Regions from separate parts of the Streptomyces sp. NPDC018947 genome, predicted to be linked through region 2. Evidence: riboswitches for the same ligand, from Rfam matches in the RefSeq annotation. Region 2 holds a riboswitch; each other region holds the start of a gene.

Region 1 (10,119 bases), on a different contig from region 2:
GCGCAGGTCCTCCACCCGCTCGCGGGTGCGGGCCTGTTCCTCGCGCAGGTCGGCGATCTCGGCGCGCTGGGCGACGTACTGCCGTAACGGGTAGGCGAGCGCCACGACGAGCGAGCAGAGCACCATGGCGAGCAGCGCGGCCCGGCCGGTCAGCCGGGACCGGCGCGCCTGGCGCTTGGTCTGCGAGCGGTAGACCCGGGCGGCGGTCTGTTCCCCGATCAGCCGGATCCTGGTCGCGGTGGAGAAACGGTCCCGGTCCTTCACCGCCATGTCCCCGCCTCCGCCTTCGTCCGTCTCCTACGTGCGTACGTCCCCGCACACGGTACGGGACCGAGTACGGGGACGTACGTACGACGCTTCCTACAGAGGTGGCACTCGGCCCTCGCCGTGCCTACTGGTTGGCGGAGCGGAAGCGCGGGAAGGCGCTGCGGCCGGCGTACACCGCGGCGTCGTCGAGGATCTCCTCGATGCGCAGGAGCTGGTTGTACTTGGCGACGCGCTCGGAGCGGGCCGGGGCACCGGTCTTGATCTGGCCGCAGTTGGTGGCGACGGCCAGGTCGGCGATGGTGACGTCCTCGGTCTCGCCGGAGCGGTGGGACATCATGCACTTGAAGCCGTTGCGCTGGGCCAGCTCCACGGCGTCCAGGGTCTCGGTCAGCGAACCGATCTGGTTGACCTTGACCAGCAGGGCGTTGGCCGCGCCGTCCTCGATGCCGCGGGCCAGGCGCTCCGGGTTGGTGACGAACAGGTCGTCGCCGACGAGCTGGACCTTGTCACCGAGCTTGTCGGTGATGGTCTTCCAGCCCTCCCAGTCGTCCTCGAACAGCGGGTCCTCGATGGAGACCAGCGGGTACGCCTCGACCAGCTCGGCGTAGTACTCGGTCATCTCGGCGGCCGAGCGCTCCTTGCCCTCGAAGGTGTAGGAGCCGTCCTTGTAGAACTCGGACGCGGCGACGTCCAGCGCGAGCGCGATCTGCTCGCCCGGGGTGTAGCCGGCCTCCTTGATGGCCTCGAGGATGAGGTCGAGGGCCTCGCGGTTGGAGCCGAGGTTCGGGGCGAAGCCGCCCTCGTCGCCGAGGCCGGTGGCCAGGCCCTTGCCCTTCAGCACCTTCTTGAGGGTGTGGTAGACCTCGGTGCCCCAGCGCAGCGCCTCCGAGAAGGACTCCGCGCCGATCGGGGCGATCATGAACTCCTGGATGTCCACGTTGGAGTCGGCGTGCGAGCCGCCGTTCAGGATGTTCATCATCGGCACCGGCAGCAGGTGCGCGTTCGGGCCGCCCAGGTAGCGGAAGAGCGGCAGGTCGCTGGCCTCGGAGGCGGCGTGGGCGACGGCGAGCGAGACGCCGAGGATGGCGTTGGCGCCGAGCGAGCCCTTGTTGTCGGTGGCGTCCAGGTCGAACATGGCCTGGTCGATCAGGCGCTGCTCGGTGGCGTCGTAGCCGACCAGCTCGGGGCCGATCTGCTCGATGACGGCGAGGACGGCCTTCTCGACGCCCTTGCCCTGGTAGCGGTTGGGGTCGCCGTCGCGGAGCTCGATGGCCTCGAAGGCACCGGTGGAGGCACCGGAGGGAACGGCGGCACGCCCCGTGCTGCCGTCGTCGAGGCCGACCTCGACCTCGACCGTGGGGTTGCCTCGGGAGTCCAGGATTTCCCGGGCTACGACGACGTCGATGGACGGCACGAGCATCTCCTTCTTCAATGTGACGCTTCGGTGTGACGCGGGCCCGCAGGGTCCGCGGCGGCTCTGCGGGACGAGCCTAACCGGCTCCGGGCGATCGGCCAGCCGGTCGCCCACCCGGTGGACAGAACCGAGAGTAAATTGTTTCCGAACGGAACAAAGACGGTTCGGGGAAACCGGGGGTACGCGCCCGCGGCGCCGGGCGCGAAAAAACCCGCCCCGGTGCGTACGGGGGAACACGCACCGGGGCGGGAGCAGGGGCGGGCCGCCGCTTACTTGAGGTGGAGCTGCTGGCCCGGGTAGATCAGGTCGGCGTCGTCGACGATGTCGTCGTTCAGGTCGAACAGCTTCGCCCAGCCGCCCTTGACGTGGTGCTCGGCGGCGATCGAGCTGAGCGTGTCGCCCTTGACGACCTTGTACTCGCCGTCGCCCTTCTCGACCTTCTTGCCGGTCGGGGTGGTGACGGTCTTCTTCTCGGCCTTCTTCTCCACCTTCTGCTCGGCGGCCGGACGCTCGGAGGAGCGCGACGCCTTCTGCTCGGTGGAGCGCTCGGCGGTGGAGCCGCCACTCTGGCTCTGCGAGGAGCCGCTGTCCGTGCTCGCGGCGGAGCCGCCGGTGTACGCGGCGCTCGACAGGCCGGTGCCGCAGACCGGCCAGGCACCCTTGCCCTGACCCGCGAGGACCTTCTCGGCGATCTCGATCTGCTGCGACTTGGTGGCCTGGTCGGCGGTGGCGGCGTACTGCGTACCGCCGTAGGCGGCCCAGGTGGAGGCGGAGAACTGCAGACCGCCGTAGTAGCCGTTGCCGGTGTTGATCGACCAGTTGCCGCCGGACTCGCACTGGGCGACGGCGTCCCACTCGGACGCGGTGGCGGCGGAGGCGTTGCCGGCCGCCATCAGCGGGGCGGCGACGGCGGCGCCGGCCACGCCGGCGACGGCGATGGCGCGAGCGGCCTTGGACGGACGACGGTGCTTGCCCTTGCTGGAAAACAGCATGGTTGATCCCCTCACCGACGCCTGCGAGGTGAGCTGTCGGGTTCGGGCCGGTTGAGTTGCCCGGCCGGGTCCCTCACGGGACTCGGCTTCACCCCTAGCCGCTCCGATTCGCTTGCCCGGTGCGGCACTTACCTTGGGTCCCCCGCTCCTGCCTGCGGCGCTTGACGCGACGACTGTTCCCGGGCTGCCGCTGGCAGGATTCGGCGTTGCGGCGGCCGGGGCCCGCGGTGGCGAGCGGTCATGACCGTAGACACGGGTTCGGCCGTTTTTCAAAGACGATCACGGCTTCTGAGACCTATCTCTCACGTGATCCAAAACGGACATACAGGCTGAACCGTGACGCGAACTAGCCCTGGTTTTCGCCCGTTTCGCCCCCGACCGTGAGCGTCTGACCGGGCAGGATGTGGTCCGGGTCGGCTCCGACGACGTCCTTGTTGCCGTCGTAGAGCGCGCGCCATCCGCCGGTGACGTCAAGGGAGTCGGCGATGCCCCAGAGACTGTCCCCGGAACGGACCGTGTACGAGGCGTCCGTGAGGCCGCGTGCGCTGTCGTCGCCACGCGAGGCGTGCCGGCCCCAGGACTCGGCGGTGCGGCCGTCCGCGGGACTCTCCTCCGCGCTGCCGCCCCGGTGCCGGCCGGTCGCGGTCTCCTCGGTGCCGGTGCTCCCCGAAACGGAGCCGTTCTGCCCCGACTTGTCCGACTCCTCGCCCGCCGGGGCGGTCGCGCCGGCGCCGCCGGAGCCCCGCGTGGCGTCCGCGGCCGGGGCGTCCGGCGTGGCGGAGGTGCCCGATTCGGGAGTTTCCTCACTCTTGCCCGACGAAGCGTCAGGCGTCTCCGTGGCGGAGGGCGACGGCGACCGGGAGGCGGAGGGCGCGGGGGACGCTTCGGTGTCGGACCCGGCGGAACCGGCCGTGACGGACGGCTCGGCCGCGCCCGTGGTCCCCTCCTGTGCCGACGCGCCGTCATCCGGGGCCCCGCTGTCCCCCGTCGCGGTGCCGGAGCCGTTGCCCAGGCCCGCGAGCAGGCCGCAGGTGGGCCAGGCGACGATGCCCTGGTCCGCGAGCACCTTCTCGGCGACCGATATCTGCTGCGAACGGCTGGCCTGGTCGGCGCTGGACGCGAGGTCCAGACCGCCGTAGCGCTCCCACAGGTCCTGGGAGAGCTGGAGGCCGCCGTAGTAGCCGTTGCCGCTGTTCTGGCTCCAGGCACCGCCCGTCTCGCACTCGGCGACCCGGTCCCAGCCCGCACCGTCGGCCGCGTGCGCACCCGTGGCCCCCAGCAGAGGGATCGCGATGGCGGAGCCCGTCACTCCGGCGGCGACGACCAGAGCGGGGGCCTGGCGGGGGCGACGGTGACGACCGTTCCCGGAGAGCATGCGGCGACCTTTCCCGAGACAGCGATGACGGCGTGGCGGATGACGCTCGGCGCCACGCTGATCCGTGAAGGTATAGGCAGATGATCGCTTGTCACAAGTTCATGCCGCGCAGATCACGTGAAGATCACAGAGGTGAGCGCGTGTCACCTTTGCGGTGGCGACGGGGTCTTGTCCGGCGCCGAGGGGGCCTCGTCCGGCACCGGCGGGGCCGGGGTGAACGACACCGGCAGGGTGCGCAGCCCGCGCATGATGAGCCCGCCGCGCCAGCGCAGCTCGGCCGGATCCGCGGCCAGCTGCAGGTCCGGCAGACGGGTGAGGAGCGTGGCGAGCGCCGTCTGCCCCTCCAGCCGGGCGAGCGGGGCGCCGAGGCAGTAGTGGATGCCGTGGCCGTACCCCAGGTGCTGGTTGTCCCGGCGCGAGAGGTCCAGGGTGTCCGGGTCCGCGAAGCGCTCCGGGTCCCGGTCGGCCGCGGCCAGGACGACGAGCACGGGGTCTCCGGGGGCGATGTCCTGCCCGGCGAGGGTGAGCGCCTCGGTGGCGAAACGCCAGGTGGCCAGCTCCACCGGGCCGTCGTAGCGCAGGAGTTCCTCGACGCCCGTCTCCAGCAGCCCGCGCTCGCCCGCGGCCAGGGACGTCTGCAGCCTGGTGCGCTGCCCGGGGTGGGTGAGCAGGGCGTAGGTGCCGTTGCCGATGAGGTTGACCGTGGTCTCGAACCCCGCGAAGAGCAGGATGAAGGCCATCGCCGCGGCCTCGTTCTCGGTGAGGTGCTCCCCGTGGTCGGAGGCGCGGATGAGACCGGAGATCAGGTCCTCGCCGGGACCGGGCTCGGGCGGCAGCGCGGCGCGCTTGCGGTGGATCAGCTCGGCGAGGTAGCCCCGCATCTTCTTCACCGACCGCGCGACACCGCCCCGGGGCCCGCCGCCGTGACGGATCATCATGCCCGCCCAGTCGCGGAAGTCGTCCTGGTCCTCTTGGGGGACGCCGAGCAGGTCGCAGATGGCGTAGATGGGCAGCGGGAACGCGAACTCGTGGATGAGGTCGGCCGAGCCGGTGGCGGCGAACCGGTCGATCAGGCCGTCGGCCAGCTCCTGCACCCGGGGCGCGAACTCGGCGACGCGGCGCGGTGTGAACGCCTTGCTGACCAGCCGACGCAGCCTGGTGTGGTCCGGCGGGTCGATGTTGAGCAGATGCGTCATCAGCTCGGCCTTGCGCTCCCCCGGGATGCCGGTCCTGCCCTTGGCGTGGGCGGGCTCGTCGTGGTGCGCCGGGTTCTTGGACAGCCGCTGGTCGGCGAGGGCCTGCCGGGCGTCCGCGTACCGGGTGACCAGCCAGGCCTCCACCCCGCTGGGCAGCGTGGTGCGGTGCACGGGGGCGTGCTCGCGCAGCCAGGCGTACGCCGGGTAGGGGTCGCTCGCGAACTCCCAGGTGAACAGCTCGGGCGCGGGGCGCGCGGTCACCCCTCCACCTCCCTGATCGCGTCCCGGTACGCGCGGGCCGCCGCCCGCAGGGCCGCCTCCGGGTCCGTGCCCTCGGCCTCGGCTCGGGCCGCGAGGGCGAGCAGTTCGTAGCCGATCCCCTCACCCCGGGGCATGGGCACCTGAAGGCCGGCGGTGCGCACCCGGGAGGCCAGCTTGGCGGCGAGCGCGAGACCGGGCTGGCCGAGGGGGACGCCCTCGGTGACCGAGGTGCGGCGCTTCTCCTCGGCCTTGGTGCGCAGCCAGTGCTCCCTCACCTCCTCCGGCGTGGTCGCGCTCTCGTCGCCGAACACGTGCGGGTGGCGGTGGACGAGCTTGGCGACGATGCCGGCCGCCACGTCGTCGATCGAGAACGGCGCCTCGGTGTCCTCCTCGGCGATCCGGGCGTGGAAGACGACCTGGAGGAGGACGTCCCCGAGTTCCTCGCGCAGTTCGTCGCGGTCGCCGTCCTCGATGGCCTCGACGAGTTCGTACGCCTCCTCGATGGCGTACTTGGCCAGGCCCGCGTGGGTGCGGCGGGAGGACCAGGGGCACTCGGCGCGGATGCGGTCCATCACCTGGACGAGGTCCAGGAGGCGGGCGCCGGGCAGGTCGTAGGAGGCGGGCAGCAGCTCCAGCTCGGGCATGGCGACGCGGCCCGAGCCGGCGAGGCGGGCCAGGCCGTCGGTGAGGGCCGGCTCGCCCTCGCCGGTCGCGACGACCACCACCGTGCGGCCCCCGGAGCAGGCCTCGACCAGTTCCTCGGCGGCCGGGGACGCCTCCTCCACGCGTATGCCCGCCTCGCCCAGGTACGGAAGCTGGGGATGGGCACCGTCGGCGCACAGCACGCGGTCGGCCGTGCGCAGCGCCTGCCAGGCGGGCCAGGACAGCAGGCCGGGGGCGACGCGGTGGCTGGTGGTGAGCAGGACGATGCGGCCCGGGTCGGGGGCGGTGCCGTGAGCGGGGTCGGCGCTGGTTGCGTTCACTCTCCGAACGTAACGCACCCCGCCGGCCGGCCCGGGCGGCGGACGCCCGGACGCCCGGACCCCCGGACGCCCGGCCGTCCCCGGGGACGGCACCCCGCGGGTGCGCTACGCCGTCTGCTGGGTCCCGGCCGCGGTGATCTCCCGCACCCACGGCGTCTTCGCGTCGACGCGGCCGCTTTTCTGGACGTCCCAGGTGCCGTAGCGCGGGTTGAGGTCGACGTCGAGCCGCCGGGAGGACTCGGACAGGGCCTGCCAGAACTCGGGGCGGCTGGTGTCGGTGCCGAGGTGCTCGGCGAGCTTCTGGGCCTCGATCTGGAGGCGGAGGTTCTCGTCGAGCCGCCCGGGGGCGATGCCGTACTGCTGGAGCCAGACGTTCTCCAGCTCCTCGGCGCCTCCGGCCTGCTCCTCGAGGCCGGCCCGCATCTGCTGGACCTCCTTGCGGGTGACGGTCACGCCCGCGTCCTGGGCGGCGCGGTGCAGCACCCGGTCCAGGACCATGCCGTGCAGGGTGTCGCGGGCGAGGGTGCCGGTGCGGGCGACGACCTGCTGGTACTGGGTCTCGTCCGGGACGGCGGCCCGCTGCGCCTCGCGCACCTCGTCGACCCGGTTCTCGAGCTGGGCGACGGTGATCCGCTGGTCCCCCACGACGGCCGCCGCGCCGGGGTGCGCATCGTTGCCGCAGGCGGTGAGCAGGGGTGCCGCGGCGGCGATCGCGGCGGTGAAGAGGAGCGCGGTGCGACGGCGGCGGTGCAAGGAAACCTCCCGAGGAGATTGTGCGACGGTGCACAAGGTCTTGCGATGATCGATGGTAGGCAGTGGCCCGGCTCTGGCCAACCCATTCGACCAACGATTCACGGGGACTTCGGGCACCGCCGCGCCGCCGGGCGGACGGCCCGGCGGTCAGACGGTGGCCGCCGCCGGGCCGTCCCGGGCGTCGCGGTCCACGGTGATCGCGTGACCGCCGCGGGTCTCCTCGCTGTTCACCCTGTACGGGTGGCCGCGGCTGTGGCCGGTGTACTGGCCCGCTCCCCACGGCCAGTCGCCCGTGGCGGTGTTCCGGCCGTCCCACAGCGCGTGCCAGAGGCTGCCCGGCAGGGTCGGTGCGGTCCGGGCCGTGGGCAAGAACTAGCCGCGCACCTGGCCGAGCCACTGGAGCGTGCGCCGGATGTCGGCCGCGAGCGGGTGCCCGGGGCCGTGCGCGCGCTCCACGTCGTGCAGCAGCCGGGCCAGCGTCTCGTGGGCGGCGGCGCGGTCGCCGAGGGCGAGCAGCAGGTGGCCGATGCGGCGGCGGACGTCGTGGGCGAGGTCGGGGTCGCCCGCGACGTACTGGTTCTCGTAGTACGGCAGCAGGGCGCGGTACTCGGCGAGGGCCGCGGCCGGTTCGCCGAGCTGCTCCAGGCACTGCGCGGCGTCGTAGCGGTGACGCAGGGACTGGGGGTCGGCCTGGCCGGCCTCGGCGGCGCGTTCGTCGGCGAGGCGGCGCAGTTCGGGCAGGGCGCGGCGGTACTGCCCGTCGTCCATGAGGGTGGCGGCGTACTGCTTGCGCAGGGTGCGCACGACCGGGGAGCGTTCGCCGTGCTGTTCGGCGGCGGCGGGCAGGATCGCGCCGAGGATGTCGACGGCCTGGGTGATGCGGCCCTCGCCGAGGAGGCGTTTGACGTCGTCCACGGCGCGGGCGACGTCCGGCTTCCCGGCCTCGGCGACGGGCGGCGCGGGGGCCGGCCGGGGCGCGGGGGTGCGGGCGCGGTCGGGCCAGGGGGCGTGCGGGCGGACGAAGGGGCGGGTGGGGTCGAGGGGGCCGCCGGTGGGCATGCCGGGCGCGGGCAGCAGCAGGGCCAGGTCCTCGTACACCTCCTGGGCGGAGGCGGGCCGGTGCTGGGGGTCCTTGGCGAGCAGGCGCAGCACGAGCGCTTCCAGCGCCTCGGGGACCTCGGGGCGTATGCGGCGCACCGGCAGCGGCGGCTCGTACAGGTGCCGGTGGAGCACGCCGAGGGCCGTGGATCCCGCGAACGGGACGTCGCCGCTGAGGAGTTCGTGCAGCAGGACGCCGAGCGCGTACAGGTCGGTGTACGGGCCGACGGCACCGCCCATGGCCTGCTCGGGGGCCATGTAGGCGGGCGAGCCGATGGGGGTGCCGGTGTGGGTGAGGCGGGTGGTGTCGGCGTCCATGACGGAGGCGACGCCGAGGTCGAGGACGGTGACGGTGCCGTCCTGCTTGACCATCACGTTGCGCGGCTTGAGGTCGCGGTGGACGATCGGCACGGCGTGCACGGCGCTGAGGACGGCGCAGAGCTGGGCGGCGACCGCGACGGCCCACTGCCACGGGTACGGGTCGTGCTCGGCGAGGTGGTCGGAGAGGTCGGCGCCGTCGACGTACTGCATGACGAGGAACAGTTCCTCGCCCTCGCTGCCCGCGTCGTGCACGGTGACCAGGCCGGGGTGGTCGACCTGGGCGGTCACGCGGCACTCGCGCACGAAGCGGCGGCGCAGTTCGTCGGCCTCCTGCCCGGCCATCTTGTCGGGGCGCAGCAGCTTCACCGCGACGCGCCGGTCGAGCCGCTGGTCGTACGCCGTCCAGACCTGTCCCATGCCGCCCTGGCCGATGAGCGTGGACAGCTCGTAGCGGCCGGCGACCACACGTCCTGTCGCCACGGTCACCTTCCGCCCTCGTGGCCGTCGTGCCTGCGGAGGTAGTCGCTGAGCTCGTCGAGTTCGGCGCGGACCTGGTCGATGCGGGCGGGCGCGGGGGTGTGCGGAGGCGGGGCGGGCGCGGGTGCCTGCGCCGCGGCGGGCGCGGGTGCCGGGGGCATCGGCGGCGGGGTGTGGAGGGACTGCTGGGGCCCCACGGGCCCCTGGGGCATCGCCGCTTGCCGGGGCGCCAGCGGCTGCTGGGGCACGAGCGGCTGCTGGGGCGCGAGCGGCTGCTGGGGCGCGAGCGGCTGACGGGCCGTCTGCGGGACGGTGGTCGCCGTGTACGGGGACGCCACGGGCTGCGGATAGCCGTAACCCGGCGCCGGGACCGGCGGGACCGGCTGCGGGGCGTAACCGGCGCCGTAGCGCAGCTGGTGGAAGTGGCGGACGTCGGCGGAGAGGTAGTACGCCATCGCGGCCACCAGCGTGCCGAACAGCAGGCCCATGCCCGTCCAGCCGGCCGGGGTGTGGATCTCGTCGCCGGGTTCGCTGCCGACGAGGACGAGCGCGATCGCGTCCGCGGTGAACGCGGCGGCGAACAGGCCCCAGTCCAGGGCCCTGCGCGTGACGATCGCCAGGCGCAGCAGCATCGACCAGGCGAGGATGCCGATGGTCAGGACCGAGAGGGCCACGAACAGCACGCGCAGGAAGACGAGCCAGCCCGTGGGGGGCGGCGGCTTCACCGGCTGCGGGTAGCCGTGGCCATGCATGGCTTCTCCTGGTACCTGGGACGTGGACCGACGTGTCGGCATCGAGCGTATAGGCCGACACGGACGAACGGTCCCGGGTTGTACCGAACCGTTGTCGTGCTGGTCACTTCCCTTGCCCGCGAGGTCAGTCGGGCGCGACCGTGCCGTCGGTCAGCCCGTCGTACAGGCCGCGCACGAGCTGGTCGCCGAGGCGGCCCGCGAGCCTGACGGCCCGTTCGAACTCGTCCAGG
Region 2 (10,119 bases):
GGAGGGTGGCCGGGAGGTGCCCTCGGTGATCCGTGCCGTGGGCACCTCCCCGTCCGGGCGGCCCGGGGCCCGCCTCGCCCGCGGTCAGGCCACCGCCGCGATCCGCATCTTGATGTCGTCCGGCGACAGCGTCCCCTTGGCGGTGACGTGGTCCCCCGAGGAGACCCCGCGCAGCCGGCGTCCGATCCACGGCACCAGGTACTCGCGGGCCCACTGCACGTCGTCCCGCCGGCCGTCGAGGGTGCCGCGCGGCGGCAGCGGGGGCCAGGGCTGCTCCGGATCGGCCGGGACGGGCAGGCCGAGGGCCTGGCCGGCGCGCAGCGCCACGCGGGTGTGTCCCTCGGCCGACAGGTGCAGCCGGTCGGCGTCCCACGCCCTGCGGTCCTGGACGCTGCGCAGCGACCACAGGTCGAGCACCGGGCAGCCGTAGCGGTCGGCGACGGCGCGGACGTGCCCGTTGTACGTGGCGATCTTGCCGCGCAGATGCTTGAGGACGGGCACTCCGCGGGTGTCGAAGCCGGTCGTCACGAGGACCGTGTTCGCGGTGGCGGCCAGCGCGGCCACCGCCCGCTCGAAGCGCTCGGCCACCTCGTCCGGGTCGGTGCCGGGCCGGATGATGTCGTTGCCGCCCGCGCAGAAGGAGACGAGGTCCGGCGCGAGTTCCACCGCCCGGGGGACCTGCTCCGCCACGATCTGGTCGAGCAGCCTGCCGCGTACGGCGAGGTTCGTGTACGTGAAGTCGCCCTCGGGGCGCCGGTCGGCGAGCAGGACGGCGAACCGGTCGGCCCAGCCGACGAACGCCCCGTCGGGGCCGGGGTCGCCGACGCCCTCGGTGAAGCTGTCCCCCACCGCCACGTACGACCCGATCACTGCTCTGCTGTCACTCTTCGAATCGTCTGCCACATCGGCTCATGATTCACCGTGGAATGTGACCTACGCGACCGTAGGAAGGGGTTGACGGGCGGTGAGAAAGGCCACTCCTAAAGTGTTCGCCAACTCAGGAATAAGCGCCCGGGGATGGCGGGAGCACCGAAGGCCGGACCCGGGGATCGGGGTCCGGCCTTCGGTGGCGCGGGGTCTGCGCGGAAACCGTCGTCAGACGGAGACGCCGTGCGAGCGCAGGTAGGCGATCGGGTCCACGTCGGAGCCGTAGTTCGGCGTGGTCCGGATCTCGAAGTGCAGGTGCGGTCCGGTCACGTTGCCGGTGGCACCGGAGAGGCCGATCTGCTGTCCCGCGGTCACGGACTGGCCGGCGGAGACGGAGATCGAGGACAGGTGGGCGTACTGGGCGTAGTAGCCGTCGGCGAGCTTGATGACGACCTGGTTGCCGTAGGCGCCGCCGGGGCCGGCGGAGACGACGGTGCCCGCGGCGACGGCCTTCAGGGAGGTGCCGGTCGGGACGACGAAGTCGGTGCCGGTGTGGTAGCCGCTGGACCACATGCTGCCGGACTGGTGGTACGGGGTGCCGAGGGCACCGGCCACGGGAGCGGTGTAGCCGCTGGTGGTGCCGGCGGACTGGGTGCTGGTGTTCGAGGACTGCGAGGAGGCGGTCTTCGCCTCCGACGCCTTCTCGGCGGGCTTCTCGGCGGACTTCTTCGCCTCGGCGGGCTTCTCGGCGGGCTTCTCGGCCGTCTTCGGCGCGGACGAGGACGACTTGGCGGTGTCCGCGGCCTTCGCGCCGATCGACAGCTTGAGGCCCGGGTGGATCAGCGACGGGTCGGAGCCGACGGCCTCGCGGTTGTCCGCGTAGAGCTTCTTCCAGCCGCCGTCGACGTGCTGCTCGGCGGCGATCTTCGAGAGGTAGTCACCGCTCTTGACGGTGTAGACGTGCGAGGCCGAGCCCTTGTCGGCGGACTTCTGCGCGCCGGCCGGGGTGGACTGCACGGACTGGCCGGCGACGGAGTGCGCGGGGGCGGCGTGGGCGCCGGCGGCACCCAGCAGCGGGAGGGCGATCGCGGCGCCACCGGTTCCGGCGACGGCGATGGTACGGGCGAGGCGCTGGGCCTTGGTACGGCGGTGCTTACCCTTCGCGGGCATGGCGAATTCCTCTCCGGCGCCTGCGAGGTGAGCTGTCGGGTGCGGACTGGAGATGCCCGGCCGCGTCATGACGCGGCTTTACCCCGAGCCGTTCCGGGAACCGGAACAGGCGGTATTACCTGTGGGTCCCCCGCTCCTGCCGTGTACGGGTGGTGGATGAATGCGGGCTCCGGTCGGCGGCAGGATTAGGCGTCCGTCCGGATCGGTGGTGAACGTAAGGGACCGGGACACGAATGGACAAGCGAGGGGTACCACGGACAGGTGTTTCCCTTGATCCAACAAGGGAATGGGCGGTCACACTCCGTCGATTCCGGCGGCGCGCCTTTCCGTGAACCCGCTTGAGAAACACCTGAATTACGTGAACATGACGGGCAACGCACGGTCACCTTTATGACGCTGCTCACGCGGCCACATTCCAGCTCCCCTTATTTCCCAGCGAGTTGGAACTAAGGCGCCAATTCGGACAGAAGGCTCAGATGGGCTGCATTCGGGCCTCCTTGTGCCCTGCGGGCAACTCATTGCCGCAGGCAAGGAATGCCGTATCGTCGGCTGGGCGCCCGTCGGCGAGCAGCGCCGGCGGGATGGAACGTGAGGAGCCCCCGTGACGCAGCAGGTCCCGTCGACCGAACCCGAGCTGACCGGTGTGCGCAACTTCCGGGACGTGGGCGGACTGCCGACCGTGGACGGACGGCGGGTGCGCCCGGGCGTGCTGTTCCGCAGCGGGCACCTCGCGCACGCCACCGCGGAGGACGCGGCGTTCCTCGCCTCACTGGGCCTGCACACGATCTTCGACTTCCGCAACGCGGCCGACCAGAGGCTCGAGGGCCCGGACGTCGAGCTGCCGGGCGTGCGCAACGTGAATCTGCCGCTGAGCGACCCGGCCGACGGCGCGGAGTTCTGGACGATGGTCCGCGACGGCGACCTCGACCAGCTCCGCGAGATCCTGGCGGACGACCGGGCCGCGAACCGGATGATCGCCTCCTACCGCTCGATCATCAAGGAGCGCACGGCGGAGCACTCGCGCGTGCTGCACTCGCTCGCGGAGGACAGCGTCCCCGCGCTGATGCACTGCGCGGCCGGCAAGGACCGCGCGGGCCTGTCGATCGCGATCACCCTGCTCGCCCTCGGCGTGGAGCGCGACGCCATCGTCGAGGACTACCTGAAGTCGAACGCCAAGCACCGCCGCTACAAGGTGCGCCGCAGCGGCTCGGCCGCCTCGGCCTACTCCCCCGAGGTCATGGAGCTGCTCAGCCCCCTGTTCGACGCGCGCGCCGAGTACCTGGCGGCGGCGTTCGAGACCGTCGACGAGACCTGGGGCGGCGTGGAGACGTACCTGGAGCAGGGCCTCGGACTCACACCGGCGACCCGTGAGCGGCTGCGCGAGCGGATGCTGGCCTGAGCCGTCCGCCCGCGGTCCGCTACTTACTGGCTCCCACCTCTACTTACTGGCTCCCACCTCGAACAGCAGGTAGAGGAAGCCGCCGAAGACGTGCCCGAGGGCGATGTAGATGAAGAGCCGCACCCACAGGGCGCGCGGGAACTTGTCCTGGATCGTGCTCATGGCATCTCTCCGGCGGTGTGAGGGAGGGTGGTGGCGGGCCCCAGGCACAGCGTCGCCGTGGGGCTCTGCAGCAGAGTGTGGACGAAGAGGATCTCGAGCCCGTCGGCGTCCTGGGCCGCGATCCGGTGCGGGGTCAGGGAGTCGAAGTGGGCACCGTCGCCGGGACCGAGCACATGGACGGCGTCCCCGAGGCGCAGCCGCAGCCGGCCCCGCAGGACGTGGAGCCACTCCTCGCCGGGATGCACGCGCACGATGTCGCCCTGGGTACCGTGCGGCACCCGGACGCGCAGGGCCTGCATACCGCGGCCGGACCCGCCGGCCTGCCAGTACGTCCAGCCGCCCGCGACCGTCGGCTCCATGTCGGCGGCCCGTACGACGGCGTCCCGGTCCACGGCCGTCTCGCCGAGCAGGGCGGACACGGTCGTACCATAGACGCGCGCGAGCGCGAGCAGCATCGGCAGGGAGGGCTGGCGCTGCCCGGTCTCCAGACGGGAGAGATGGGCGGGCGACAGTCCGGCGGCGCGGGCCGCGGCCTCCAGGGTGAGGCCCGCCCGGCGCCGCAGGGCGCGGAGCTGCGGCGCGACCACGGAGGGCACGGCCTCGGCCGGTCCCTCCGGTGGCTCGTTCGAGGAGGTCATACCTCCATTCAGCCGGAAGTTTGCCCCTAAGGCAATTCTGTTGCCTCACAGGCAAAGGCCGCCGCTAGTGCTGCGCCACCGCCTGTTTGACCAGCGTCTTTCCGAAGTCCCAGATCAGGCCGCCGCCGTTGTGCGCGTCGTCCATCACCTCGGTGAACGCATCGACGAACCGGTCGGCGTCCGCCGTGTCGATGATCAGCGGCGGGATGAGCTTGATCACCTCCAGGTGGTCGCCGGACACCTGCGTCAGGATCCGGTGCCGTTGCAGCAGCGGCACGACCACCATCTGCGCGAAGAGCCCCTTGCGCGCGGCCTGCAGCATCGTCCAGCGGCTGCGCAGCCTCAGCGACCGCGGCCGGCCGAACTCGATGCCGATCATCAGTCCCCGGCCCCGGACGTCGGCGAGCAGTTCGTAGCGGTCCATCAGCCCGGACAGCCGGGACATGAGCCGCTCGCCCACGGCGGCCGCGTTGGCGACGATCTCCTCGTTCTCCATCACGGAGAGCACCGCGAGCCCGGCGGCCATGGCCTGCGCGTTGGACCCGAAGCTCGCCGAGTGGACCAGCACGCGGTCCATCGAGGAGTACACCTTCTGGAAGATCCACTCCTTGCCGAGCGTGGCCCCCACCGGGACATATCCGCCGGACAGTGCCTTGGCCACGCACACCAGGTCCGGTTCGACGCCGTCCTCGTGCTGGTAGGCGTAGAACTTCCCGGTCCGGCCGAGGCCCGTCTGCACCTCGTCGGCGATCAGCAGGGCCTTGTGCCGGTGCAGCAGCTCCTGCGCGGCCCGCAGATAGCCCGGCGGGGCCTCGTGGACGCCCTTGCCCTGGATCGGCTCCACGATCAGCGCCGCCACGTCCCCCTTGCCCAGCTCGCGGGCGAGGGCGTCCAGGTCGCCGAGCGGGACGGCGGTGTCGGGCAGCAGCGGGGCGAAGCCGTCCCGGAACCCCCTCTCTCCGTTGACGGACAGCGAGCCGGTGGTCAGCCCGTGGAAGGCGTGCACGCAGTACAGGATCCTCGGTCGGCCGGTCGCGTACCGGGCGAACTTCAGCGCCGTCTCGACCGCCTCCGTGCCGCTGTTGCCGAAGAAGACCCGGCTCAGGTGAGGGCTGTACGACAGCAGCCGCTCGGCGAGCAGTCCGGGCAGCGGCGGGCAGTCGAACCGGGTCAGGTCGGCCAGGGAGGCGTCGAGGACGTCGTGCAGTGCCTTGCGGACGACGGGGTGGTGGCGGCCCAGGCCCATCACCGCGAACCCGGCGAGCATGTCCAGGTAGTCGTTGCCGTCCGCGTCCCAGAAGTGCGCGCCCTCGGCCCGCTCGTAGACCTTGTCGAAGCCGATGGTGCGCAGCATGCGCGGCAGTTGGTGGTTGAGGTGCTTGGCGTGCAGCTCGTACCGCTCGGCGCCACGCTCGGCCAGCAGCGAGCCGAGGTCGAACTCCTTGGTCATTCAGTTCTCTCCTTGCCCAGGCATGACGGTCGCCTCCTCGCCGGCCGCTTCCCGCACGGCGAGGGCGGCGCTGATCCGGCCGGCGATCTCGACCGGGGTGAGACCGATGTCGGCGAGCACCTCGGAGCGCTTGGCGTGCGCGAGGAACTGCTCCGGGATGCCGAACCTCCGTACGGGTACGTCGACTCCGGCGTCGCCGAGGGCCAGCGCCACCGCGGAGCCGACCCCGGCGGCGCGGCTGTTGTCCTCGACGACGGCCACCAGGCGGTGCCGGGCGGCCAGGGGCGGCAGCGCGGGATCCACGGGCTTGACCCAGCGCGGGTCCACGACGGTGCACCCGATGCCGCGGGCCTCCAGCAGCTCGGCGGCCGCGAGGCAGACCGGCGCCATCACGCCCACCGCGACGAGCAGCACCTCGGGCCGCTCGGCCGTGTGCAGGACGTCCACGCCGCCGACCCGGTCCACGGCGGGCACGGCCGGTCCGACGGACTCCTTCGGGAAGCGCAGCAACGTCGGCGCGTCGTCCACGGCGACCGCCTCGCGCAGCTGGGCGCGGAGCTGGTCGGCGTCGCGCGGGGCGGCGATGCGCAGTCCGGGGACGACCTGGAGGACGGACATGTCCCACATGCCGTTGTGCGAGGGCCCGTCGACGCCGGTGACGCCCGCCCGGTCCAGGACGAAGGTGACACCGCAGCGGTGCAGGGCGACGTCCATCAGGAGCTGGTCGAAGGCCCGGTTGAGGAAGGTGGCGTAGACGGCGACCACGGGATGAAGGCCGCCGGTGGCGAGGCCGGCCGCGCAGACGGCCGCGTGCTGCTCGGCGATGCCGACGTCCCAGACCCGGCCGGGGAACCGCTCGGCGAACGGGCCGAGGCCGACCGGGTGCAGCATCGCCGCGGTGACGGCCACCACGTCGGCGCGCTCCTCGCCGACGCGCACCATCTCCTCGCCGAACACGGACGTCCAGGACGGTCCGTCGGACGGGGTGAGCGGAGCACAGGTCAGCGGGTCCATCGCGCCGACGGTGTGGAAGTGGTCGGCCTCGTCGCGCAGGGCCGGTTCGTAGCCCCGGCCCTTCTCGGTGAGGCAGTGCACCAGCACCGGCCCGTGGAAGCGCTTGGCGCGTCGCAGCGCCGACTCGACGGCGCCGATGTCGTGTCCGTCGACGGGGCCGACGTACTTCAGGCCGAGGTCCTCGAAGAGGCCCTGCGGGGCGAAGGCGTCCTTGAAGCCCTTCTTGGCGCCGTGCAGGGCCTCGTAGACGGTGTTGCCGACGACGGGCGTGCGCTGGAGCACGTCCTTGCCCCAGGCGAGCACCCGCTCGTAGCCGTCGGTGGTGCGCAGCGCCGCGAGGTGGTTGGCGAGGCCGCCGGTGGTCGGCGCGTAGGAGCGCTCGTTGTCGTTGACGACGATGATCAGCGGCCGGTCCCGGGCCGCCGCGATGTTGTTGAGCGCCTCCCAGGCCATGCCGCCGGTGAGCGCGCCGTCGCCGACGACCGCGACGACGTGGCCCCGCTCCCCCCGCACCTGGCGGGCCTTGGCGAGGCCGTCTGCCCAGCCGAGCGCGGTGGAGGCGTGGCTGTTCTCGATGACGTCGTGCTCGGACTCCTCGCGCGAGGGGTAGCCGGACAGTCCGCCCTTTCCGCGCAGCTTGGAAAAGTCCTGACGGTCCGTCAGCAGCTTGTGCACATAGCTCTGGTGGCCGGTGTCCCACAGGATGCGGTCGGCCGGTGACTCGAAGACCCGGTGCAGGGCGACGGTGAGTTCCACCACCCCCAGATTGGGTCCGAGGTGACCGCCGGTGCGGGCCACCGCGTGCACCAGGAATTCACGTATCTCGTGGGAGAGTTCGGCGAGTTGTGCCCCGGACAGCGCCTTCAGGTCGCGTGGTCCCCGGACGGTCTCCAGAATCGTCACGCTCGTGCCCCCTTCGGTCCGTGCTCTTCAGCTCACGGTGACGGCCGGCTCCCCCGCCGCGCCGTCCTTCTCCATCTGCTCGGCGATCTTCATGGCCTCCTCGATGAGGGTCTCCACGATCTTGGACTCGGGCACGGTCCTGACGACCTCGCCCTTGACGAAGATCTGGCCCTTGCCGTTGCCGGAGGCGACGCCGAGGTCGGCCTCGCGGGCCTCGCCGGGCCCGTTGACCACACATCCCATGACGGCGACGCGCAGCGGGACCTCCATGCCCTCCAGGCCGGCCGTGACCTCGTCGGCGAGCTTGTAGACGTCGACCTGCGCACGGCCGCAGGACGGACACGAGACGATCTCCAGCCGGCGCTCCCTGAGCCCGAGGGCCTGGAGGATCTGGATGCCGACCTTGACCTCCTCGGCGGGCGGGGCGCTCAGCGACACCCGGATGGTGTCCCCGATGCCCTGCGAGAGCAGCGCCCCGAAGGCGACGGCCGACTTCACGGTGCCCTGGAAGGCGGGCCCCGCCTCGGTCACCCCGAGGTGCAGCGGGTAGTCGCACCGGGCGGCGAGCTGCCGGTAGGCCTCGACCATCACGACCGGGTCGTTGTGCTTCACGGAGATCTTGATGTCCCGGAAGCCGTGCTCCTCGAAGAGCGACGCCTCCCACAGCGCGCTCTCCACCAGCGCCTCCGGGGTGGCCCTGCCGTACTTCTCCAGCAGGCGCCGGTCCAGGGAGCCCGCGTTGACCCCGATGCGGATCGGGGTGCCGTGGTCCTTGGCCGCCTGGGCGATCTCCTTGACCTTGTCGTCGAACTGCTTGATGTTGCCCGGGTTCACCCGGACCGCGGCGCAGCCCGCCTCGATGGCGGCGAAGACGTACTTGGGCTGGAAGTGGATGTCGGCGATCACCGGGATCTGCGACTTCTTGGCGATCACGGGGAGGGCGTCGGCGTCGTCCTGGGTGGGACAGGCCACCCGCACGATCTGGCAGCCGGACGCCGTCAGCTCGGCGATCTGCTGGAGCGTCGCCCCGATGTCGGAGGTGCGGGTCGTCGTCATCGACTGCACGGACACCGGGGCCCCGCCGCCGACGGCCACCGGCCCGACCTGGATCCGCCGCGACACGCGCCGCTCGGCGATCGGCCGGACCGGTACCCCGGGGACGCCCAGGGGGACGGCGGTCATCCCGTCACTCCCGGTTCCCGGAGACCGTCTCGCGCATGGCGCGCAGGGACTCCTTGAGGGAGCCCATGGTGGCGAGGACGGCGGTGGGCTCGTAGCCGCAGTGCGCCATGCAGTTGGCGCAGCGCGGGTCCTTGCCGCGGCCGTACTTGTCCCAGTCGGTCTCCTCGATCAGCTCCCGGTACGTCGGGACGTATCCGTCGCTCATCAGGTAGCAGGGGCGCTGCCAGCCGAAGAGGGAGTAGTTCGGGATGGCCCAGGCGGTGCAGGGGAAGTCGACCTTGCCCTCGAGGAAGTCGAGGAACAGCGGGGAGTGGTTGAGCCGCCAGCGGGCCCGGTTGCCGCCCGCGAAGGCCTTCTTGAACAGCTCGCGGGTCTGCTCGACGCCCAGGAAGTGCTCCTGGTCGGGCGCCTTCTCGTAGGCGTAGGCGGGCGAGATCATCATCTCGTCGACCTGGAGGTCGTCGTTGAGGTAGTTGAGGACCTCGACGATGGTCTGCGGGGTGTCGGTGTTGAAGAAGGTGGAGTTGGTGGTCACCCGGAAGCCGCGCCGCTTGGCCTCCTTGATGGCCTCGACCGCCTCGTCGAACACGCCCTCCTTGGCCACGGACTCGTCGTGCCGCTCGCGCAGCCCGTCGATGTGCACGGCGAAGGCGAAGTAGGGGGACGGGGTGAACTTGTCCATCTTCTTGCGCATGAGCAGCGCGTTGGTGCACAGGAAGACGTACTTCCGCTTGGCCACGAGCTGGCGCACGATCTCGTCGATCTGCGGGTGCATCAGCGGTTCGCCGCCCGCGATGGAGACCATCGGCGCACCGGATTCGAGCACCGCACCGACGGCCTGCGCGACCGGCATGCGCTGCTTGAGCACTCCGGCCGGATGCTGGATCTTGCCGCATCCCTCGCACTTCAGGTTGCAGGCGAAGAGCGGCTCCAGCTCCACGATGAGCGGGAACTTGTCCCGCCGGCGGAGCTTCTGTTCGGCCAAGTATGTAGCGACCTTGATGGACTGGCGCAGCGGCATGGCCATCTGGGCTCACCTCCTGGGGAGCGGCAAAGAACGGTGCCATTCGAAGAAAGCGGGGAGCACGGACCGAAGAACGCGGAAAGCCGATATTCCACCGCGCAGGGTGCCGATCCGGACGAGTTCGTGTTCGGGGGCGTCCACGACCACCCGGACGGCCGCAACGGGGCGCGGGCCCGTGCGGACGGCGCTCAGGAGGGTGGCGGCGGACTCCATGTCGACGGCGATCGCGCCGGTCGTGAGCAGTGCGGCGCGTTCGGCGCCGCGGACGACGTGGTCCGAGCCGGTCAGCGGCCCGGTGTGGACGGTGCGC
Region 3 (10,119 bases), on a different contig from region 2:
CGCTCGGTGATCAGGCGGGAGCCCTTGAACCGCTGGTGCAGCTCGACGGCGCCCTCGTACGGGGTGGCCGCGTCACGCTCGGACTGGACGATCAGCACGGGCGGAAGTCCCTTGCCGGTCTTGACGTTCAGCGGGGTCTGCTGCTTGACCGGCCAGGTGGCGCACGGCAGGTTCATCCACGCGTTGGCCCAGGTCATGAACGGGTGGTCGCGGTGCAGCCGGGTGTTGTCGCGGTCCCAGGTGCGCCAGTTGGTGGGCCACTTGGCGTCGGCGCACTCGACCGCGGTGTAGACGGCGTTGCCGTTCTCCGAGGAGGCGTTGCCCACGGTGTCGGTCATGTCCGGGGCGGCGGCGTCGACGAGCGCCTGGGTGTCACCGGCCACGTACTTGCTGAAGATCGCCGCAGTGGGGGCCCACGCGGAGTCGTAGTACGGGGCGCCCTGGAAGAAGGAGATCAGCTCGGCCGGGCCGACGACGCCCCCGAGCGGCGCCTTCTCGGCGGTGGCGCGCAGCTTGAGCCACTGCTCCTGGACCTCGGCGCGGGTGTCGCCGAGGTGGTAGGTCGCGTCGTTCTTGGCGACCCAGTCCTGCCAGTCCTTCCAGCGGCCCTCGAAGGCGACGTCCTGGTCCAGGTTGGCCTGGTACCAGATCTTCTCGCGCGACGGGTTGACGACGCTGTCGACGACCATCCGGCGCACGTGGTCCGGGAAGAGGGTGCCGTAGACCGCGCCGAGGTAGGTGCCGTAGGAGACGCCGAGGTAGTTGAGCTTCGCCTCGCCGAGGGCGGCGCGGATGACGTCCAGGTCCCGGGCGGTGTTCGGCGTGGTCATGTGCGGGAGCATCTCGCCGCTGCGCTCGAAGCAGCCCTCGGCGTACTCGCGGGCCAGCTTGCGCTGGGCGAGCTTGTCGGCCTCGGAGCGGGGCACCGGGTCCATCTTGGGCGCCTTGACGAACTCCTGCGGGTCGACGCAGGAGATGGGCGCGGACCTGCCGACGCCGCGCGGGTCGAAGCCCACGAAGTCATAGGCCTTGGCCGTGTTGGCCCACACCGCGTTCTTGTTGGTGACGCGGGCCGGGAAGCGCAGGCCGGAGCCGCCGGGGCCGCCCGGGTTGTAGATGAGGGCGCCCTGGCGCTCGGACTTCGAGCCGGTGTTGCCGATGCGGTCGACGGCGAGCCTGATCTGCTTGCCGTACGGCTTGGCGTAGTCGAGCGGCACGGTGACGTAGCCGCACTGGATGGGCTTGGGCAGGTTCCAGTCGGCGGGGCAGTCCTGCCAGTCGACGCCGGCCTTCGCCGCACGGTCGGCGGCGATGGCGGCACCGCGGGCCTCGCGGTCCTGGCCCTGCCCCTGCCCGTGGGCCCGGCCGACGGCCGGACTGGCGCCGGCCGCGGGTGCCGTGACGGTGCCGGCGATCAGCGTGGCGGTGACGAGTGCTCCGGCCGTGCCGAACGCGGCGGCTCTCCGGTGCAGCCTTGTCTTCCTCAAGTGGCCCTCCCCCTACAGGATGTGCGACGAGTACGGGGATCCTCGCGGCTGTGCGTTCCCCGGGAACAGGGGAGGCGCCACTTCTTTGCCAATCCGATAAACGGAGACTCGTGTCCGCCCGTCGGCGGGCTCGGTCCATCGAGGCCAGCGCCCCGTCCGGCAGCCGTCGCAGCCGCCGCGCGTCCGGGGCCACGGCCGTGTCCAGCGCAGCCGGCCCCGCGAGCGGCATGGCGGCCGCTCCCCGACCGGTCGGGCGGGCGGCCGGCGGACCGGTCGCGAACCGCGGTCGTTCGACGGCGACTTGGCCGACGGCGGACCGGCCGGCCGGTCCGGCGGGGCCGTCAGCCGCCCGGGGACGGCGGGCCCGCAGGCCGGTTCCGGTCGAGGACCAGCCAGCCGTGGATCCGTACGGAGAGACGGCTGGTGAGCCGCCCCGGTTCCTCCCCGGCCCGGCCGAGCACCTGCTCCTCGCGCAGCACGAGCCCGGCCGTGGGCGCGAGTTCGGCGAAGGTGGCCACCCGGAGGTCGCCGCGGTTCAGCGGAGATCAACCGCCCTCGACTGCGGGGCGACGGGTGGTTCGCCGCGCTGCGCCTCGGCGTCGGCGGCCATCCGGGCGAGGCCGGAGCCGACGCGGGGCGAGGTCGGTCTTGTCGACGATGAACAGGTCGGCGGTGGAGAGGCCGGGGCCGCCCTTGCGGGGGACCGGCGGCAGACCGTTCGCATGCCCGCGACGCGTTCCGACGTCTTCGCGCGCTGCCGCACACCTTCTTCCCGTTCCCCGGACGTTCTCGACCCAAGGCCGGAAACGGGCCATTCGGCCTACCCCCTTTCGGCGTAGGAACACCTCGAATTTCCCGCTCGCCGAGCTTGCGCACTCCGCGCCTCGGCTGGCGGAATTACTCATTCCGCCGCTGGTCCGGGCGTCGGCGCCGCGCGGGGCGGAGAGCCGGCCGGGCAGGTGTCCACCCGAACGGCCGAGCGGTGAGTAACAACACAAGTGCCCCGTTCCGTTGGGATTTTCCGACTTCCATGAGCCAAGATCCGTTACTGACGACAAGCCCCCGCCGCAGCGGCGGGGCGGTCCGGGCGGACGCCGAGTCCTGCCGCCGCCCGGACGACCGGTCGACAGGAGTGGATCGGCAGGAGTGGAGGACCCGAGCACGACGGGTCGCCGGAACGGTCACGCCACGGCCGGGCCGAGCAGCCCTTGGGGTGAAGCCGCACACGCGGCCGGGCAACTTCGCCAGCCCGAATCCGACAGGTCATCCTTCACAGGCGGCTGACGAAGGGTTGCGCATGACTGCGCTCAATCGTGTCCCGTCGCTCATGGCCCGTGCCGGTACCGCCTCGGCCCTCACCATCGCCGCGGTGGGTGGCTCGCTCGTGGTTCCCGGTGCCGCCGGCGAGGCCGCCGCGGCCACCCATGCGACGAAGGCCCTCAAGATCGCGGCCTCCAAGAAGGGCTCCCCCTACGCCTGGGGCGCCACCGGGCCGAACCGGTTCGACTGCTCCGGGCTGACCCTCTACTCGTTCAAGAAGGCCGGCAAGAAACTGCCGCGCACCGCCGCGCAGCAGTACAACAAGACCCGGCACATCTCCGCCAAGAGCCGCAAGGCCGGAGACCTCGTGTTCTTCCACTCGGGCAGCAGCGTGTACCACGTGGGCATCTACGCCGGAAAGGGCAAGATCTGGCACGCCCCGAAGACCGGGGACGTGGTACGGCTCCAGAAGATCTGGACCAAGAGCGTCTGGTACGGCCGGGTGAAGTGACCCTCCCGGGGAGTCGGCGGCACCCTGACGCGCCGTCACCTCCCCGGGCGTCCGGCAGCAGGGCGTGAGGCGGATGCGTGCGCACAGGAGTGGCGCGGCGCTCGGCGGTTACCCGTGAGGGCATGGCCGAGCACCGTCGCTGCACCGCACGCAACGAGACCCCGCTGGAGCGCGCCGACCGCAACTTCGTCGAGCTGCTCCAGGAGCTGCGCGTCACCCAGACCGGGGTGCAGATCCTCTTCGCCTTCCTGCTGTCCCTGGCGTTCACCTCGCGCTTCCCCGAGCTGGACACGGTCCAGCGCGCCGTCTACGTGACCACGCTGCTGCTCGCGGTGCTCGCCGCGGCGCTGTTCACGGCCCCGGCCGCGCTGCACCGCTCGCTCTTCCAGCGGGGCGCCAAGCCGCGCATCGTGCGGGTGTCGTCGCGGCTCGCCACGGTGGGCCTCGGCGTGCTGGTGCTCGCGTTCACCGGTGCGGTGATGCTCGTCGTCGACGTGACCACCGGCCGGGCCGGCGGACTCGCCGCGGGCGGGGCGACCCTGGCGGTCTGCCTGGGCCTGTGGGGGCTGCTCCCCCATCTGGTCCGGCGGACCCATCTGAGCGGCCGAGGCCGCGCCGGGGAACGGCGCCCGGACGCGTCGGACTCCGCCGCCTCGGCCCGGCGCGGCGCGCCCCGCCGTGCGCCGGTCCCGGCACGCCGTACGCCGGCCGCCTCCCGGCGCGCACCGGCCGCCGCGCGCCGGATGCCGCCGGCGCCTCACCGCTGAGGGTTCTTTCCCCCAGCGGGCTCGCTCCGGGGCCGGCCCACGGCTGTGACAGCGGGCTCCGCCGTCACCGGACCGTCCGGCGCCGTCCAGGGCAGTTCGATGGAGACGGTCTTGCCGCCCTCGCGAGTGGGCCGCACCCGCAGCCTGCCGCCGAACTCCGCCGTCAGCCAGCGGATGATCACCATGCCCCGGCCGTTGTCCTGCTGCACCGCGGCGGGCAGGCGCTTGGGGAAGCGCGGGTGGCTGTCGGTGACGCCGACGCGCAGCCGCTCGTCCCGTTCGAGGACGAGGTCCACCGTGAAGGTGGGTGACTGGCCGAAGGTGTGCTGGACCGCGTTGGTGGCCAGCTCCGAGACGATGAGCCGGACGGTCTCGGCCATCTCCGCGTCCGCGGGCAGGCCCCACTCCGCCAGCGTGGCCATGGCGTAGGTGCGGGCGGCGGCCACCGAGGCGGGATCGCTCGGCAGAGTGACGGATGCTTCCAGGTGGTCTGCCATGGCGACGTCGTCCCTTTCCCACGGGACCGCAGGCCGACACGGAGCGGATGGTTCGAGTACGGTCCCGGACTGGTGCTTCACCGCCAGACTGCCATCACGACCCGCTGAAGGGCGGCGATCCACCGGGATATGCATATATCTGTCGCTCGAAGCGGTGAACTCTGCGACGGCAGACCGTTTTTGGGCGGCTCATAAGGAGTAAAGGAGTGGCCCATGCAGCACGGTCCCGTGGTGCGCCGCCGGAAACTGGGTGCGGAGCTGCGCGCCCTGCGCACGGCGGCGGGGATCACCAGCGGCGAGGCGGCCCGGCTGGTGGGCTGGCACCAGTCGAAGGTCAGCCGGATCGAGACCGGGACGAGCGGGGCGAAACCGGCCGATGTGCGCCTGCTGCTGGACGCCTACGGCGTGGACGATCCGCAGTTGCGGGAGTTGCTGGCGGTGCTGGCGGGATCCGACGGCACGGGCGGCCGGCACCACTGGTGGCAGGCCTATCGCGGCGTACTGCCCCCGACGTACCGGGACTTCATCAGCCTGGAGTCCCAGGCGAGTGCGATGCGCACGCTGGAGACCACCGTCGTCCCCGGTCTGCTGCAGACGCCGGAGTACGCCCTCGCGGTGACGCGGGCGGCGGTGGACGGACTGCCCGAGGAGCGGCTGGACACGCTGGTGGAGGTGCGGCTGGCCCGCCAGGACGTGCTGCGGGCCGATCCTCCGCTGGCGCTGCACGCGGTCCTCGACGAGGCGGTGCTGCGCCGGGAGGTGGGCGGTCCGGGCGTGATGGCCCGCCAGCTCGAACGGCTGGTGGAGGCCGCGCGGCTGCCCCATGTCCGCCTCCAGGTGATGCCGTTCGCCGCCGGGGCCCACATCGGGGTCACCGGTCCTTTCGTAATTTTTTCATTTCCGAACACTTCTGATCTCGACGTGGTAGTTCTCGACCATTTGACGAGTAGCCTCCACCTCGAGCGGAAAGAAGACCTAGAGGCCTACACCGAGGCCTTCAACGCCCTTGTGCACCACGCCCTTTCGCCCGAGGAATCGTCGGACTACATCGCCGCGACAGCGGCCGGCGCGTAAGGAGGCACCATGTCCGCACCTCCACGGAACGTCCCCTCGTGTACCGAACTGCCAGACGTGCGGTGGCTGCGCAGCAGCTACAGCACCGGAGCCAACAACTGTGTGGAGACGACCCGTCCGTCGGCCGGGCCCTGGGCCGGGCTGCTCGCCGTGCGCGACTCCAAGGACCCGGCCGGGCCCGCGCTGCTCTTCTCCCCCGGGAGCTGGGCGTCGTTCACGGCCGCTCTCCACGACGGCTGATCCGGCCCGCCACGCCGCTCACCGGGTGCGTCGCGCGAGCACGGCCGTGCCACGCCGACTCATGGCCGCGTTTCGCCGATCACCCGTACAGCGCGCTCGATCTGCTCCGCGGAGAGGTCCGCGCGGGCGGTCAGCCGGAGCCGGGAGACACCGTCGGGCACGGAGGGAGGGCGGAAGCAGCCCACGGACAGGCCGGCCGCACGGCAGTCGGCCGCCCACTGGACGGCCTCCTCCGGAGAGGGGGCCCGCACCGAGACCACCGCGGCGTCGGGACGTACCGCGTCCAGGCCCGCGGCGGTCAGGCGCGCGTGCAGTCCCGCCGCCACCGCGCGTGCCCGCGCCGCCCGTTCGGGCTCACGGCGCAGCAGCCGCAGGGCCGCCAGGGCCGCGCCCGCCGCCGCGGGGGCGAGCCCGGTGTCGAAGATGAACGTCCGGGCCGCGTTCACCAGGTGCTCGATCACCCGGGCGGGGCCGAGCACGGCGCCGCCCTGGCTGCCCAGGGACTTGGACAGGGTCAGCGTGGCGACCACGTCGTCGGCACCCGCCAGCCCCGCCGCGTGCGGGGCTCCCCGGCCGCCCTCGCCGAGGACGCCGAGGCCGTGGGCGTCGTCGACGACCAGCCCGGCGCCGTGCTCCCGGCACGCCTCGGCGAGCCCGGCCAGCGGAGCGGCGTCGCCGTCGACGGAGAAGACCGTGTCGGAGACGGCGACGGCGGGCCCCTCGTGCGCCGCCAGCACCTTGCGCACCGCCTCGGGGTCGGCGTGCGCCACCACCTGGGTGGTGCCCCGGGCCAGTCGGCAGCCGTCGATCAGGGAGGCATGGTTGCCCGCGTCGGAGACGACCAGGGAGCCGTGCGGCGCCAGCGCGGTCACCGCGGCGAGGTTGGCGGCGTAGCCGGAGGAGAAGACGAGGGCGGCCTCGAAGCCGCAGAAGGCGGCCAGTTCGCGTTCGAGTTCGGCGTGCAGGTCCGTCGTTCCGGTGACGAGCCGGGAGCCGGTCGCGCCGCCGCCCCAGACGCGCGCGGCCCGCGCCGCGCCCTCGGTGACCTCCGGATGCCGGGCCAGGCCGAGATAGTCGTTGCTCGCCAGGTCCAGCAGCGGCGAGTCGGCCGGGCGGGGCCGCAGAACCCGTACGAGACCGGCCCGGCGGCGTGCCCCGGCCTGCTCGTCGATCCAGCCGAACGCCATGCGTCGGTCCTCCGGAGTTTTGTAGGCAGTGGACAGACACTAGCGGCACGACGGGCCGTGCGAGGTGTGGCGATACCCACACAGTGATCTGTCACTGTTGTGCGAACTCTCCTTGGCCCCGGGTGGCCCCGTAGGACAGGATCGGCTCTCATGGACCTGCTGAACACGCTGGTGGACAAGGGGCTTCGGCGCGAGTCGCCGACCCGCGAGGAGGCGCTGGCCGTCCTCGCCACTTCCGACGACGACCTGCTCGATGTGGTGGCCGCGGCCGGCAAGGTGCGCCGGCACTGGTTCGGCCGGCGGGTGAAGCTCAACTATCTCGTGAACCTCAAGTCGGGCCTGTGCCCCGAGGACTGCTCGTACTGCTCGCAGCGGCTCGGTTCCAAGGCCGGGATCCTCAAGTACACGTGGCTGAAGCCCGACGAGGCCTCCGAGGCCGCCGCCGCGGGCGTGGCCGGTGGCGCCAAGCGGGTGTGCCTGGTGGCCAGCGGGCGCGGGCCCACCGAACGGGACGTGGACCGGGTCTCCGAGACGATCAGGGCCATCAAGGAGCAGAACGAGGACGTCGAGGTGTGCGCCTGCCTGGGGCTGCTCGCCGACGGCCAGGCGGAGCGGCTGCGCGAGGCGGGCGCCGACGCCTACAACCACAACCTCAACACCTCGGAGTCGACGTACGGCGACATCACGACGACGCACACGTACGCCGATCGGGTGGACACGGTCAACAAGGCGCACGGCGCCGGTCTGTCCGCCTGCTCGGGGCTGATCGCGGGCATGGGCGAGAGCGACGAGGACCTGGTCGACGTGGTCTTCTCGCTGCGTGAGCTGGACCCGGACTCGGTGCCGGTCAACTTCCTGATCCCGTTCGAGGGGACGCCGCTGGCCAAGGAGTGGAACCTGACCCCCCAGCGGTGCCTGCGCATCCTGGCGATGGTCCGCTTCGTCTGCCCGGACGTGGAGGTGCGCATCGCGGGCGGCCGTGAGGTGCACCTGCGCACGATGCAGCCGCTGGCGCTGCACCTGGCCAACTCGATCTTCCTCGGTGACTACCTCACCAGCGAGGGCCAGGCGGGCAAGGCCGACCTGGACATGATCGCGGACGCCGGTTTCGAGGTGGAGGGCGCCGGCGAGACGACCCTGCCCGAGCACCGGGTGGCGGACCGGGGCGGCTGCGGCTCGCAGGAGAGCGGCGGAGCCTGCGGTTCCGCCGGTTCCGCCCCTGCCGAGGGCGGCGGGGCCTGTGGATCCGCCCCCGTGACCGAGGCTCCCGCCAACGGGGCCCGCACCGACCTGGTCACCGTCCGCCGCCGTGGCGCCGGGACGGACCTCGCGCCCAATGCCTGAGCCCGCGCTGACGGTGGACGAGCTGCTGGCCCTCGACCGGCGGCACGTCTGGCATCCGTACGGACCCATGCCCGGACGGCAGGACCCGCTCGTCGTGGAGTCGGCGAGCGGGGTGCGGCTGCGCCTGGCCGGCGGCTCGGGCGAGCTGGTGGACGGGATGTCGTCCTGGTGGTCGGCGATCCACGGCTACAACCACCCGGTGCTGAACGAGGCGGCGCGCGAGCAGATGGAGCGGATGAGCCACGTCATGTTCGGCGGGCTCACCCACGAGCCCGCCGTGCGGCTGGCCAAGCTGCTCGTCGACATCACCCCCGACGGGCTCGAGCACGTCTTCCTCGCCGACTCGGGATCGGTCTCCGTCGAGGTCGCCGTCAAGATGTGCCTCCAGTACTGGCGTTCGCTGGGCCGCCCCGACAAGCGGCGCCTGCTGACCTGGCGCGGCGGCTACCACGGCGACACCTGGCAGCCCATGTCGGTGTGCGACCCCGAGGGCGGGATGCACGAGCTGTGGAGCGGGGTGCTGCCCCGTCAGGTGTTCGCGGACGCGCCGCCCGCCGCGTACGACGAGGCGTACGCCGAGCACCTGGCGTCGGTGATCGAGCGGCACGCCGACGAGCTGGCCGCGGTGATCGTCGAACCGGTGGTGCAGGGCGCGGGCGGGATGCGGTTCCACTCCCCCGCGTATCTGCGGGTGCTGCGCCAGGCGTGCGACGCGCACGGCGTGCTGCTGGTCTTCGACGAGATCGCCACCGGGTTCGGGCGCACCGGCGCCCTGTTCTCGGCGGACCACGCGCAGGTGACGCCGGACGTGATGTGCGTGGGCAAGGCACTGACCGGCGGATATCTGACGATGGCGGCCACGCTCTGCACGTCGCGGGTGGCCGAGGGCATCTCCCGGGGCGAGGTCCCGGTGCTCGCGCACGGGCCGACGTTCATGGGCAACCCGCTCGCCGCCGCCGTGGCCTGCGCGTCCATCGGGCTGCTGCTCGGGCAGGACTGGGCGGCGGAGGTCAAGCGCGTCGAGGCGGGCCTGCGCGAGGGGCTGGCGCCCGCCGCCGCGCTGCCGGGCGTGACGGACGTACGGGTGCTCGGCGCGATCGGCGTGGTGCAGCTCGACCACGCCGTCGACATGCGGGCGGCGACCGAGGCTGCCGTGCGCGAGGGCGTGTGGCTGCGGCCGTTCCGCGACCTGATCTACACGATGCCGCCGTACGTCACGGGCGACGCGGACGTGGCACGCATCGCCCGCGCGGTGTGCGCGGCGGCACGGGAGGGATGAGATGCCGGTACTGGTGATCACGGGGACGGGCACGGAGGTCGGCAAGACGGTGGCGACCGCCGCCGTCGCCGCGGCGGCGCTGGCGGCCGGCCGGTCGGTGGCCGTGCTGAAGGCGGCGCAGACGGGCGTCGGGCCCGACGAGCGCGGGGACGCCCAGGAGGTCGCGCGCCTCGCGGGCGCCGTCACGGCCGCCGAGGTGGCCCGCTATCCCGAGCCGTTGGCGCCGGGCACGGCCGCGCGACGGGCCGGGCGTGCCCCGGTGCGTCCCGGGGAGGTGGCGGAGGCCGCGGGCAAGCTGGCCACCGAGCACGACCTGGTGCTGGTCGAGGGGGCGGGCGGGCTGCTCGTCCGGTTCGACGAGGAGGGCGGCAGCCTGGCGGACGTCGCGGCCCTGCTGTCCGCTCCCGTGCTGGTGGTGGCGTCGGCGGGGCTCGGCACCCTGAACACGACGGAGCTGACGGCGCGTGAGCTGG

What was found. Region 2 has a riboswitch for cyclic di-AMP ahead of ACH499_RS09565 (peptidoglycan DD-metalloendopeptidase family protein). Riboswitches for the same ligand answer to the same signal wherever they lie in the genome.
Region 1: another riboswitch for cyclic di-AMP. It lies ahead of ACH499_RS30840 (transglycosylase family protein); the one in region 2 lies ahead of ACH499_RS09565 (peptidoglycan DD-metalloendopeptidase family protein).
Region 3: another riboswitch for cyclic di-AMP. It lies ahead of ACH499_RS17560 (C40 family peptidase); the one in region 2 lies ahead of ACH499_RS09565 (peptidoglycan DD-metalloendopeptidase family protein).

The regions. Positions count from the first base shown of each region.
Region 1 is NZ_JBIRZD010000020.1:89,306-99,424, forward strand. It holds gene ACH499_RS30830 (septum formation initiator family protein) at 1-270, opposite strand, end outside; gene eno (phosphopyruvate hydratase) at 392-1,681, opposite strand; gene ACH499_RS30840 (transglycosylase family protein) at 1,951-2,673, opposite strand; cyclic di-AMP (ydaO/yuaA leader) riboswitch at 2,677-2,843, opposite strand; gene ACH499_RS30845 (transglycosylase family protein) at 3,020-4,048, opposite strand; gene ACH499_RS30850 (cytochrome P450) at 4,192-5,505, opposite strand; gene ACH499_RS30855 (nucleoside triphosphate pyrophosphohydrolase) at 5,502-6,488, opposite strand; gene ACH499_RS30860 (SurA N-terminal domain-containing protein) at 6,594-7,241, opposite strand; gene ACH499_RS30865 (hypothetical protein) at 7,389-7,610, opposite strand; gene pkaE (serine/threonine protein kinase PkaE) at 7,614-9,125, opposite strand; gene ACH499_RS30875 (hypothetical protein) at 9,143-9,889, opposite strand; gene ACH499_RS30880 (N-6 DNA methylase) at 10,014-10,119, opposite strand, start outside.
Region 2 is NZ_JBIRZD010000003.1:329,719-339,837, reverse strand. It holds gene ACH499_RS09570 (SGNH/GDSL hydrolase family protein) at 85-870, opposite strand; gene ACH499_RS09565 (peptidoglycan DD-metalloendopeptidase family protein) at 1,096-2,037, opposite strand; cyclic di-AMP (ydaO/yuaA leader) riboswitch at 2,042-2,199, opposite strand; gene ACH499_RS09560 (tyrosine-protein phosphatase) at 2,639-3,436, shown strand; gene ACH499_RS09555 (DUF6126 family protein) at 3,476-3,598, opposite strand; gene ACH499_RS09550 (XRE family transcriptional regulator) at 3,595-4,236, opposite strand; gene ACH499_RS09545 (aspartate aminotransferase family protein) at 4,301-5,686, opposite strand; gene dxs (1-deoxy-D-xylulose-5-phosphate synthase) at 5,687-7,603, opposite strand; gene ispG (flavodoxin-dependent (E)-4-hydroxy-3-methylbut-2-enyl-diphosphate synthase) at 7,631-8,785, opposite strand; gene hpnH (adenosyl-hopene transferase HpnH) at 8,790-9,812, opposite strand; gene ACH499_RS09525 (1-hydroxy-2-methyl-2-butenyl 4-diphosphate reductase) at 9,819-10,119, opposite strand, start outside.
Region 3 is NZ_JBIRZD010000008.1:215,823-225,941, forward strand. It holds gene ACH499_RS17545 (alpha/beta hydrolase) at 1-1,487, opposite strand, end outside; partial or broken gene ACH499_RS17550 (urease accessory protein UreD) at 1,621-2,014, opposite strand; partial or broken gene ACH499_RS17555 (urease accessory protein UreG) at 2,044-2,191, opposite strand; cyclic di-AMP (ydaO/yuaA leader) riboswitch at 2,570-2,781, shown strand; gene ACH499_RS17560 (C40 family peptidase) at 2,785-3,258, shown strand; gene ACH499_RS17565 (DUF6328 family protein) at 3,381-4,025, shown strand; gene ACH499_RS17570 (ATP-binding protein) at 4,016-4,522, opposite strand; gene ACH499_RS17575 (helix-turn-helix transcriptional regulator) at 4,736-5,596, shown strand; gene ACH499_RS17580 (DUF397 domain-containing protein) at 5,606-5,836, shown strand; gene ACH499_RS17585 (8-amino-7-oxononanoate synthase) at 5,896-7,023, opposite strand; gene bioB (biotin synthase BioB) at 7,174-8,367, shown strand; gene ACH499_RS17595 (adenosylmethionine--8-amino-7-oxononanoate transaminase) at 8,360-9,646, shown strand; gene bioD (dethiobiotin synthase) at 9,648-10,119, shown strand, end outside.